Regions from separate parts of the Burkholderia crassaminum genome, predicted to be linked through region 1. Evidence: predicted binding sites of a transcription regulator. Region 1 holds the regulator's gene; each other region holds the start of a gene.
What was found. Region 1 encodes sigma-54, which starts transcription at its own class of promoters, with help from an activator protein. Its sites were predicted from a motif close to TGGCANGNAANCTGCTTT; they were not measured.
Positions count from the first base shown of each region.

Region 2: the regulator sigma-54 is predicted to act here: its motif matches at 1,319-1,336, upstream of ACPTTF_RS24050 (collagen-like triple helix repeat-containing protein).
Region 3: the regulator sigma-54 is predicted to act here: its motif matches at 1,991-2,008, upstream of ACPTTF_RS07840 (collagen-like triple helix repeat-containing protein).

Region 1 covers NZ_OZ183799.1:3,270,530-3,273,804, reverse strand. Annotated here, with positions in the region: gene ACPTTF_RS15185 (PTS sugar transporter subunit IIA) at 1-537, opposite strand, end outside; gene hpf (ribosome hibernation-promoting factor, HPF/YfiA family) at 708-1,067, opposite strand; gene ACPTTF_RS15175 (RNA polymerase factor sigma-54) at 1,226-2,728, opposite strand; gene lptB (LPS export ABC transporter ATP-binding protein) at 2,889-3,275, opposite strand, start outside.
Region 2 covers NZ_OZ183800.1:1,555,649-1,558,923, forward strand. Annotated here, with positions in the region: gene ACPTTF_RS24040 (hypothetical protein) at 1-195, shown strand, start outside; gene ACPTTF_RS24045 (cupin domain-containing protein) at 558-1,022, opposite strand; gene ACPTTF_RS24050 (collagen-like triple helix repeat-containing protein) at 1,374-2,804, shown strand; gene ACPTTF_RS24055 (hypothetical protein) at 2,918-3,275, opposite strand, start outside.
Region 3 covers NZ_OZ183799.1:1,709,111-1,712,385, reverse strand. Annotated here, with positions in the region: gene cpaB (Flp pilus assembly protein CpaB) at 1-37, opposite strand, end outside; gene ACPTTF_RS07855 (TadE family protein) at 124-570, opposite strand; gene ACPTTF_RS07850 (A24 family peptidase) at 567-1,067, opposite strand; gene ACPTTF_RS07845 (Flp family type IVb pilin) at 1,182-1,391, opposite strand; gene ACPTTF_RS07840 (collagen-like triple helix repeat-containing protein) at 2,069-3,275, shown strand, end outside.

The DNA.
Region 1 (3,275 bases):
AGGTTGCCACTGAGTGAGCAGGCGATGCAACTCGGCGATATCCGTTTCGTTGTGCAGACGCTCACGCGCGTCGCGATCGGACAGCAGTTGCGCGATTTCCGACAGGATCTCGAGGTGCTGCTGGGTGGCTTGCTCGGGCACGAGCAGGAAAATCAGGAGGCCGACCGGCTGGCCGTCGGGGGCTTCGAACGGGATCGCATCGGCGAGCCGGACGAACGCGGCGAGCGGGTGCTTGAGACCCTTGATGCGCCCGTGCGGAATCGCGACACCTTCGCCGAGCCCGGTCGAGCCGAGGCGCTCGCGCGCGAACAGGTTGTCCGTGACGGTGCTGCGGGCGATGCCGTTCTGATTCTCGAACATCAGCCCGGCTTGTTCGAACACGCGTTTCTTGCTGGTGACTGAGAGGTCGATGACGACGTTCTCTATGGGCAGGATTTTGGCTAGGCGATTCATGTTGGCAGGCGATTGGGCGGCCTGGGGTCTCCTTGCGGCGGCAGACTGATTATCCATGTTCGGCGATATCAAGGCGTTCGGCATCGGCAACCTGCAAGGCAGCTACCGCATCCAGCGCCCCCCCGGCGATAACCGGAACATTATAGAGCACAGCCGCGTGCGTGGCGCAGTGCGGACGGACCGGTTGCACCACGGGCGCGGAGTCGCAAAAAAAACGCCCGGCGAACCGGGCGACGTGTGTGTTGCGGTGAAGGTTACTGCGGCGGCAGTTCGATCTGGTCGATCGACGGTTGAAGCTTGATCGGGTCGTGCGCGTGCGTTTGCAGGCGCTCCATGTGCTTGACGACCTGGCGATCCAGCTTGTCGATCAGCAAATCGATCGCGGCGTACAGGTTGCCGTTCGCGCTTTCGACGAAGATGTCCTTGCCCTTCAGGTGCAGGTTGATTTCCGCGCGCTGCTGCTTGTCCTTTTCCTTGTGATTGTCGACCGAGAGGATCACAGTGCCATCGATCACCTGATCGCTATGCCGTAGCACCCGGTCCAGCTTGGTGATCACGTATTCGCGAATTGCAGGCGTGACTTCGAGATGATGTCCACTGATCTTCAGGTTCATAGTGCTTCTCCAAGCGAGTGACCACCCGGCCGCATCGAGGCGGCGCTCCGGTCGACTTGCCCGTGCCGCACGTGGCGGCGTATCGCTGACAAGTCGCCCGGCCTGTTCCCCGTGTGCGCGGTGGCCGGAACACGCCTGCCGCCGGGCAGGCAGCAGGCCTAAAGAGACTTTCGCAGATTGACTGCCGGGATCTTGAGGGCTTCGCGATATTTCGCAACCGTGCGGCGCGCGACCACGAACCCCTGTTCTGCCAGCAGCTCGGCAATGCGGCTATCCGAAAGTGGCGATTTTGGGTCTTCAGCTCCTATCAGTTGCTTGATCAGGGCTCGGATGGCGGTCGACGAGGCGGCGCCACCGGTGTCGGTCGAGACGTGAGATCCGAAGAAGTACTTAAATTCAAGCGTCCCGAACGGGGTCAGCATGTACTTCCCGGTTGTCACACGGCTGACAGTCGACTCGTGTAGGCCCAGCGTATCAGCTATTTCCCGCAAAACCAAGGGGCGCATGGCAATTTCACCGTGCGCAAAGAAGTTCTTTTGACGCTCGACAATAGCCTGCGCGACACGCAGGATCGTGTCGAATCGCTGCTGAATGTTTTTGATCAGCCAGCGTGCTTCCTGGAGCTGCTGCTTGAGCGAACCGGCCGACGGATCGCCGCGGCTGTTGCGCAAGATGTTCGCGTAGAGGTTGTTGATCCGCAGGCGCGGCACGACCTCCGGATTGAGTTCCGCGAGCCATCCCTGGCCGGCCTTCTTCACCATGATGTCGGGCACGACGTAGTCGGCCTCGGCCCTGCCGTATGCGGCGCCGGGGAACGGCTCCAGCGAGCGGATCAGCGTGTGTGCGTCGCGCAGCGCGTCGTCGCTCGCCTTCAGGTGCTTGCGCAACCGCGTGAAGTCGCGGGCGGCGAGCAGTTCGAGATGCTGCGACACGATCTCGAGCGCGAGCGTGCGTGTCGGGGACGGATCGAGGCGCAGCAACTGCAGCTTCAGGCATTCGGATGCGGAGCGGGCGCCGACCCCGGCCGGGTCGAAGCTGTGCAGCAGCGCGAGCGCCGCGTTCAGTTCGTCGCAGTCGATCTCCAGCTCGGGCGGCAGGTCGGCGAGCACTTCGTCGAGCGTGGCGGTCAGGTAGCCGTCGTCGTCGAGCGATTCGATCAGGAACATCACGAGCGCGCGATCGCGCGGGCCGGCCTGCGTGACGCGCAACTGCGCGGACAGGTGGTCGCGCAGCGACGTCGCCGCCTCCTGCACCTGCAGCGGCGGGAGATCGTCGTCGTCGGACGCGCCGCTCGAGCGGCCGAATTCGTCGAGATTCCACTGCGGGCCGTCGTTGCCGTCGCCGGATGCATAACCGTCGTATTCGTCCGCGCCGGCCGGCTCGTCACGTTCGGCGCGATCGCTCGACGAACTGCTGCTTGTCGAAGTGGGTTCGGTGTTCTGGGCGGGAGGCGTCTGCGCAATCAACGATCCGTCCGCTGCGACACGCAGCGGGCTCGCGATCCATTCGTCGTCGTTCTCGAGCAGCGGGTTCTGCGCGACGGCCATCGCGACTTCCTGCTGCAATTCGAGCGTCGACAACTGCAGGAGCCGGATCGACTGCTGTAGCTGGGGTGTCAGCGCCAGATGTTGCGACAGGCGGAGTTGAAGGCTGGCTTTCATGGCGAGGAGGGAGTCATACCGGCAGTTTGCCACGACCCAGGCGCGTTGAGCCATCCGCGATTACGCGCGGCGCGCCGCCCGGCCGCGGGCATGGCCGCGAAGCAGGGCGCGGCCCCGCGCGGCGACGCCGGGCGGGGTGCAGCCAGCCACGAGGAGGGAGTTACATCCGGAAGTGTTCGCCGAGGTACACGCGGCGCACGCTTTCGTTTTCGATGATTTCGCTCGGCGCACCGGCGGCGAGCACCGAGCCGTCGCTGATGATGTAGGCGTGATCGCAGATGCCGAGCGTTTCGCGGACGTTGTGATCGGTAATCAGCACGCCGATGTTGCGCTGCTTCAGGAACTTGACGATCTTCTGGATCTCGAGCACCGCGATCGGGTCGACGCCGGCGAACGGTTCGTCGAGCAGGATGAAGTTCGGGTTGGTCGCGAGCGCGCGCGCGATTTCGACCCGACGCCGCTCGCCGCCCGACAGCGACAGTGCGGGGTTCTCGCGCAGGTGGCCGATCTGCAGCTCGTCGAGCAGCGCTTCGGTGCGCGACGAGAT
Region 2 (3,275 bases), on a different replicon from region 1:
CCGTGGCGGTTCGGCGACTACGTCGTGATCGTGCCGGCACTGGCCGGCTTCGCGTGCCTTGCCAGCGTGCCGTTTCTCGCGACATCGCCGATGAAAGCACCCGACGACGAGTCGCGGATGTTCGTCGCGCGACGCGTGTTTCTGTGCGGCGCAGGCGCGGTGTGGTGCGCGATCGTCGCGTCGCTGTTCGCGTGAGGTTCGTGCGGGATGCGGGTGAACGGGCGCTCGCCGGTGCGGCTCTGTGGGCGCGTGTCGAAGCGTCCTGGATGAGCGCTTGAAGCACGATTTTCATGCGTCGATTCGGGCCGTCATGGCGGTTTTCATTTCCCCGGTGCCGTGTACTTGAACGTTGGTGTTCAAGGTCGCCGACGCAGCCGTGATTCGGCCCTTTCATGTGGACGACGAGATCGGGGTTCGGGGGGGGGGGGCGTCAATGCTTGCTCCCGACCTTGAAGCGCGTGAAGCAGCCTTTATCGACGCGCCGGCAGCGCGAGCGGGATCGCCGTGTGCCGGGTGATGTCCGGTCTTGACCGACCTTGCGTCGAGCGAAGCGTGCATCACGCTGGGGTGGTGCCGAGATCCACGAAGACCTTGTTGGCCCCCGCCTTGTACAGCCGCTTGCCGAGCTTCGGATAGTCGCATACGTCGTGCTCCGGCCGGTCGCCCGCCACGAGATAGACCAGCGGCAGATCGCCGGTGTTCAGCATCGTGTGCGCGGTACCGCCGCGCGGAAATCCCATGAAGTCGCCCGGGCCGATTGCATATGTATGGCCATCGACGATTGCTTCGCCGGTTCCCGAAAGGACGTAGACGCATTCTTCCGCGTAGAGATGCCGGTGGTATTCGGTGGATTCGTGTCCGGGCATCAAGGTCATCAGATGGACGCCGAGTTGCGTCAGCCCGGTTGCGTCGCCAAGCGAGCGCTTCAGGCGGACGGCATTCTCGTTCAACGGATGGACCGAATGTTCCGCTTCCATCGCTGCGATGTCGGCGGCTTTCAGCACTTCACGCGGGGTGTTCATCGTCTCTCCTTTCCGGGAATCGGGGCGCCAGTGGTACCGCGAGTGTGAATTATGGGGGCGGGTGTCGGCGAAAGCATCGTTACGCTCGCTTGAATGATGGCGACAGGGGCAGGGCCGCCTCTTTCGCCGGGCGATGCTACGTAACGCAGGGGCCGCGTTACGCACGCGTTACCCGGGACGCGCGGCTTGAGCGCGGCTGTAAGGTTGGGTACGGATGCCACGCGTCGCGCCCTGGGCGGCCGTTGAGAGGCTGCAGTCCGGGGAGTGTGTGAAGTCGACGTTGATGCCGATCGCAATGGCACGATAGATGCTTGTCGGGATGATCGAGCTAAAAAGCGAACGGGGGCTTCCATGCAGAATCATTTCATCAAGGCGAACGTTGCACTGGCCGCCATTGCCGCGGCTTGCGCGCTGGCCGCGTGCGGCGGCAGCGATGTTACGGCGCCGACGCCGAGTGGTAACAACATCGGAACGAGTACGAGTGGGACCAGCGGCACGAGCGGCACGAGCGGAACCAGTGGCACAAGTGGAACCAGTGGCACAAGCGGAACCAGCGGAACCAGCGGAACCAGCGGAACCAGCGGAACCAGCGGAACCAGCGGAACCAGCGGAACCAGCGGAACCAGCGGAACCAGCGGAACCAGCGGAACCAGCGGAACCAGCGGAACCAGCGGAACCAGCGGAACCAGCGGAACCAGCGGAACCAGCGGAACCAGCGGAACCAGCGGAACCAGCGGAACCAGCGGAACCAGCGGAACCAGCGGGACCAGTGGCACCAGCGGAACCAGTGGCACAAGTGGAACCAGTGGCACGAGCGGAACCAGTGGCACGAGCGGGACCAGTGGCACAAGCGGAACCAGTGGCACAAGTGGAACCAGTGGCACGAGCGGAACCGGCGGCACAAGCGGAACCAGCGGCACCCCCGGCACGAACGGCATCATCAGCTCGGTCGGCTCGGTCGTCACCGATGTGGGCGTCACGATCGCCGGCGCAAGCCCTCCGGGCGGAACCAAGGGCGTGACCACCGGGCTTGCCAACACGGTCACCGGCGCCGGCACGCTCATCCGCGATACGTCGAACGCGGTGAGCAACGGCATCGGTCAGATGGGCTTCACGACGAACCCGGTCGGCGCGACAGTCGCCGGCCTCGGCACGATCGTCGGCTCGACCGGTAATCCGGTCAGCGGTCTCGCCGACACGGTGAAGGCGCTCGGCTCCGGCCCGCTGTCGCCGCTGGCGCCGCTCACGACGCCGGTCGGCGGCCTGCTCGACACGGTGGCCGGCGGTCTGAAGTCGGGCGGCACGATGCTCGGCTCGTCGCTGTCGTCGGGCCCGGTCCAGCAGGCGACGCAGGCACTCAGCACGGCGATCACGCCGCTCGTGACGACGGCCGGCCAGCTCACACAACAGGTCGGCACCGCAACCGGCCTCGGCCAGCCGGTCGCCGGCCTGCTCGGGCAAATCGGCGGGGCAATCACGTCGGCCGGATGGAAGGTGACATCGGCGTCGCCGCAGCCGGTCGTGAGCGGTGTCGGTGAACTCGTCCGTGCGGTCGGCAATACGGTGACCAACGTGGGCGGGCTCGTGAACCCGAGCGGTGCGAACGGCGCGGTGCCGGTTGCGGGCCTGGTGACGAGCGTGGTCGGCGGTATTCCGGCGACCGTACACGGCGGCTCCGCGACCGGTACGGGCGGCGGCAACCCGTTGGGCGCGCTCGGCAATCCGCTCGCGCCGGTGACGTCGCTGGTGGGCGGCCTGCTCGGCGGCGTGGCCGGCAAATAACCGATCGGCGCCGAACGTCGCACAGGCAGTGGTGCCCAATGACCCGGGAGACGGCTTCAAAAAAGTTGCATGGCGACTGTCAACTTTTGCGCAAGCCGTCTCCTGGCTTCACCTCAATGCGGCGGTGCCGCGGCATGCTGCTGCAACGCATCCAGGTGCCCGATGATCTGATTGGCGATATCCTTCGCCAACGAATCAACCGCGGTCGTCCCCTCGACTTTCTTGACGACGAACTTCGCCGCAACGACGTACGGATTCCAGCGCGCCACTGTACCCTGCGCCTTGATCGCATCCTCCACGCCGATGACCGCAAACGGCACGTTGGCATCCTTGGCCGCGTCGGCGATCGTCACCGAGACTTCCGTGTTCGGGCTGTCGCCGCCCGAGCCGCCTTGCAGCAGCGACTGAATGCGGCCGCTCGGGGCGCGTGAATAGAAAACGCCGCCGATCAGCCAGCCCGACGCGACCATC
Region 3 (3,275 bases), 1.6 Mb from region 1:
GCAGTCCCGCGATGATCTTCGTTAAATTGTTGGCCATGTTGTTGTGTGGATGCCGGAATGAAAGTCCGATAGGTTTCTGCCCGATTCGCGTGTCAGCGTGCCCGTCGCGTCACGATAAGTACTTCATAGGATCGACTGCGGAATTTGCACGACCGCCGTACTCGTCAACGGTTGACTCAGTATGCTTCCCAGGAACGGCATGGTCGTTATCCAGTCCTTGGGGGTGTAATTCACCGTGACCGACAGGCAGTACAACGACGGCGGAACCGACGTGTCGTAACTGCACTGCGGTGCCGCGACTTGTGGCGTACCGACATTCAGCCAGGCCACGACGCTCTGTGCCGTCGTCGTTGCGTTCGTAATACGCGCCGCAAGACTGGGGGCGTAAGCCAACCCGGCCCGTGCACCTTCGCTGGCAGCAAACGTCACGCTCTGCTGAATCGTGAATATCATCCCGAAAGCGACGATGCCGTAGAAAATCACGAACAACAACGGAAACACGATCGCGAACTCGACCGCCGTCGCACCACGCTGCCGACGGCGTCCACGCGGCTGCATCTGTCGTTTCATCGCACGCCCCCTGTTGCGACAAGAAAGACAACCCATGCGGCAGCCGGTGCTGTGAGGCATGCCGCATAGGGTGTTGCACGGTATTTGCCAAGCGCCATTGCCGGCTGGCCCCGTTGCCACAACGCGCCGATCGACGTGCGCGACAGCAGCATCAGGGCCAATGCGTGAATACCGGCGGCGAGACTGGCGGCAATCCAGATCCACAGCAGCGCATGCACGCCGCACCACACGCCGATCACCGCAAAGATCTTGACGTCTGCCGCGCCCATGACGCGCAGCAAGAAAAGAGGAAAAAAGGCGACCAGCCCGACCAGCAAGCCGATCATCGCCTGTGCCGGGAGAATGCCGAACGGACCAGCGTTGAAATACGCTCCGCCCAGGCCAAAGACCATCCCCGCCAGGACGAGCGAATTCGAAACGCGTCGATAACGGATGTCGCTGGTTGCGACGAACGCAGCCCAGACCAGGAACACCCCGCTGAAAATGAAATGTGCCATCGCACCGCAACCCGCGATAAATGTCGCGGAGGGCGGACTGCCAACGACAATCCGCCCGCCGCAACACCAAGACGACTCAATGTTTCGAGGTCGTGCTGACTAACGTCAGGTGGGTTACTTAAAGATGGTGGCAGCCGTGCAGTTCGTGGCCGTCGTCGGGGCACTAATACATGACCCGAGATTCGTGAACATATTACCGAGACTCGTGCCGATGTTGGAAGCACCCGCCAGAATCGCGACAGCGATAAGACCCGCAATCAGCCCGTACTCGATCGCGGTAACCCCGTTGTTTTCCCTAAGGAAACGCTTGATGATTGCTTTCATTTTATTCCTCGTGCCTGTATTTACGTTCTTTGGCCTTTTATACGTATACATCCCCGCATATCTGGCCGGTCGCCCCGCGCTGTTCGCCACATCTGCTGTAACGACAACCGGGTGCACTTTCTTTATAGATTGCCCCGAGGGGCATGGCTCACCATTTGATGCAAGTTAACATTCGCGATAGTGACCTCCTCGAACGTTGTGTACCGAACCGTACATTTCCTTACATCTGCTCCGGATTCTATATCCGATCCTATTTAACTTCCAACCTCTTTTAACGGCTTGGATCGAAAAAAATGACCAGGAGCACAGCGTATTTGTACGGCGTTTCGGTACGACTTACACATAGGATTTACGATAGGTTAGATGTGCACACCTAATCCACCAGTAAAACAATTGCCTCGTCCACCAAGCCTGCGCGGCCTCCACGTTACGTCGCACGCGTAACGCCAATGTTGTGACGTTACGTTACGAAACGCTCGAAACCGTTCTCATTCGTCTGCACTTAAACAGATTCAACAATCTTTCAATTTCCATAACCTCCTTTTCCGACAAGGAATTGCCCCGTTTAAAACCTGTTGTCGAACCGTCGGGCATCGAAATGGCACGACAGTTGCAGAGTAGTCCCCGCACCACTCAACACAACGAAGTTCACAACACATTTTTAATGCGAGGACAAAATGGACATTAAGGTTATCCCCCATGGCGTGTTCCGGACGACTCTGATCGCGGCCACCGTTGCAGCCATGCTTTCCCTCTCCGCGTGCGGCGGCTCCGGTTCCATCAGCCAGGGGCTTGGCGGCGGCTCGAGTTCCGGTGGCGGCGATACGATCTCCACGTCGGGCACGAGCGGAACCTCGGGTACGAGCGGTACGTCCGGCACCAGCGGAACCTCGGGCACGAGCGGCACCTCCGGCACCAGTGGTACGTCCGGCACGAGCGGAACCTCGGGCACGAGTGGTACGTCAGGCACCAGCGGAACCTCGGGCACGAGCGGCACCTCGGGTGTGTCGTCGAACGCAGTGGGAACTGTCCTCGCAAGCAGCAGCAACATCGTGACGGGTGTCGGCGGAACCGTCTCGGGTCTCGGTTCCGTCATCGGCAGCCAGTCGCTGCCGGGCGTCAACCCGGCCACCACGCAAGCCGCAGGCGGCATCGTGCAGAGCGTCGGCGGCGCAGTGACCGCACTCGGCAATGGCCTCGGCAACGGTCTCGGCCAGCTCGGCGCAACGAAGGATCCGCTCGGCACCACGCTTGCCAGCACGGGCGGCGTCGTCAACCAGCTGGGCGGCGCAGTCACGCAGACGGGCAACCTGGTCACGAGCCTCGGCAGCGGCCCGCTGTCGCCGCTCGCACCGGTCACCGGCGCCGTCGGCGGCCTCGTGTCGACGCTCGGCGGTGCCGTCTCGAACGGCGGCAACACCCTCACCAACGCACTGTCGACCGGTCCGATCCAGCAGGTCACGCAGACGGTCAGCTCGGCCATCACGCCTATCACGACGATGGTCGGCCAGACGACCCAGACGATCGGCTCCGCGACCGGCCTCGGCGCGCCCGTCAACACGCTGCTCGGCACGGTCGGCAACGGCCTGAACCAGGCCGGCGCCCTGCTCGCGTCGGCGGGCGGCAACCCCGTCACGACCGGCCTTGGCAACACGGTCTCGTCGACGGGCAACACCGTGAAAGCCGTCGGCGGCCTGCTCACGGGCGGCACCGGCGGTGTGACCAACCCGCTCGCCCCGCTCACCGGCCTCGTCTCGACGGTTACCGGTGCACTCGGCGGCGCAACGGGCGGCGGCAGCGGCCCGCTCGCCCCGGTTACCGGCCTCGTCTCGACGGTTACCGGCGCACTCGGTGGTGCAACGGGTGGCGGCAGCGGCCCGCTCG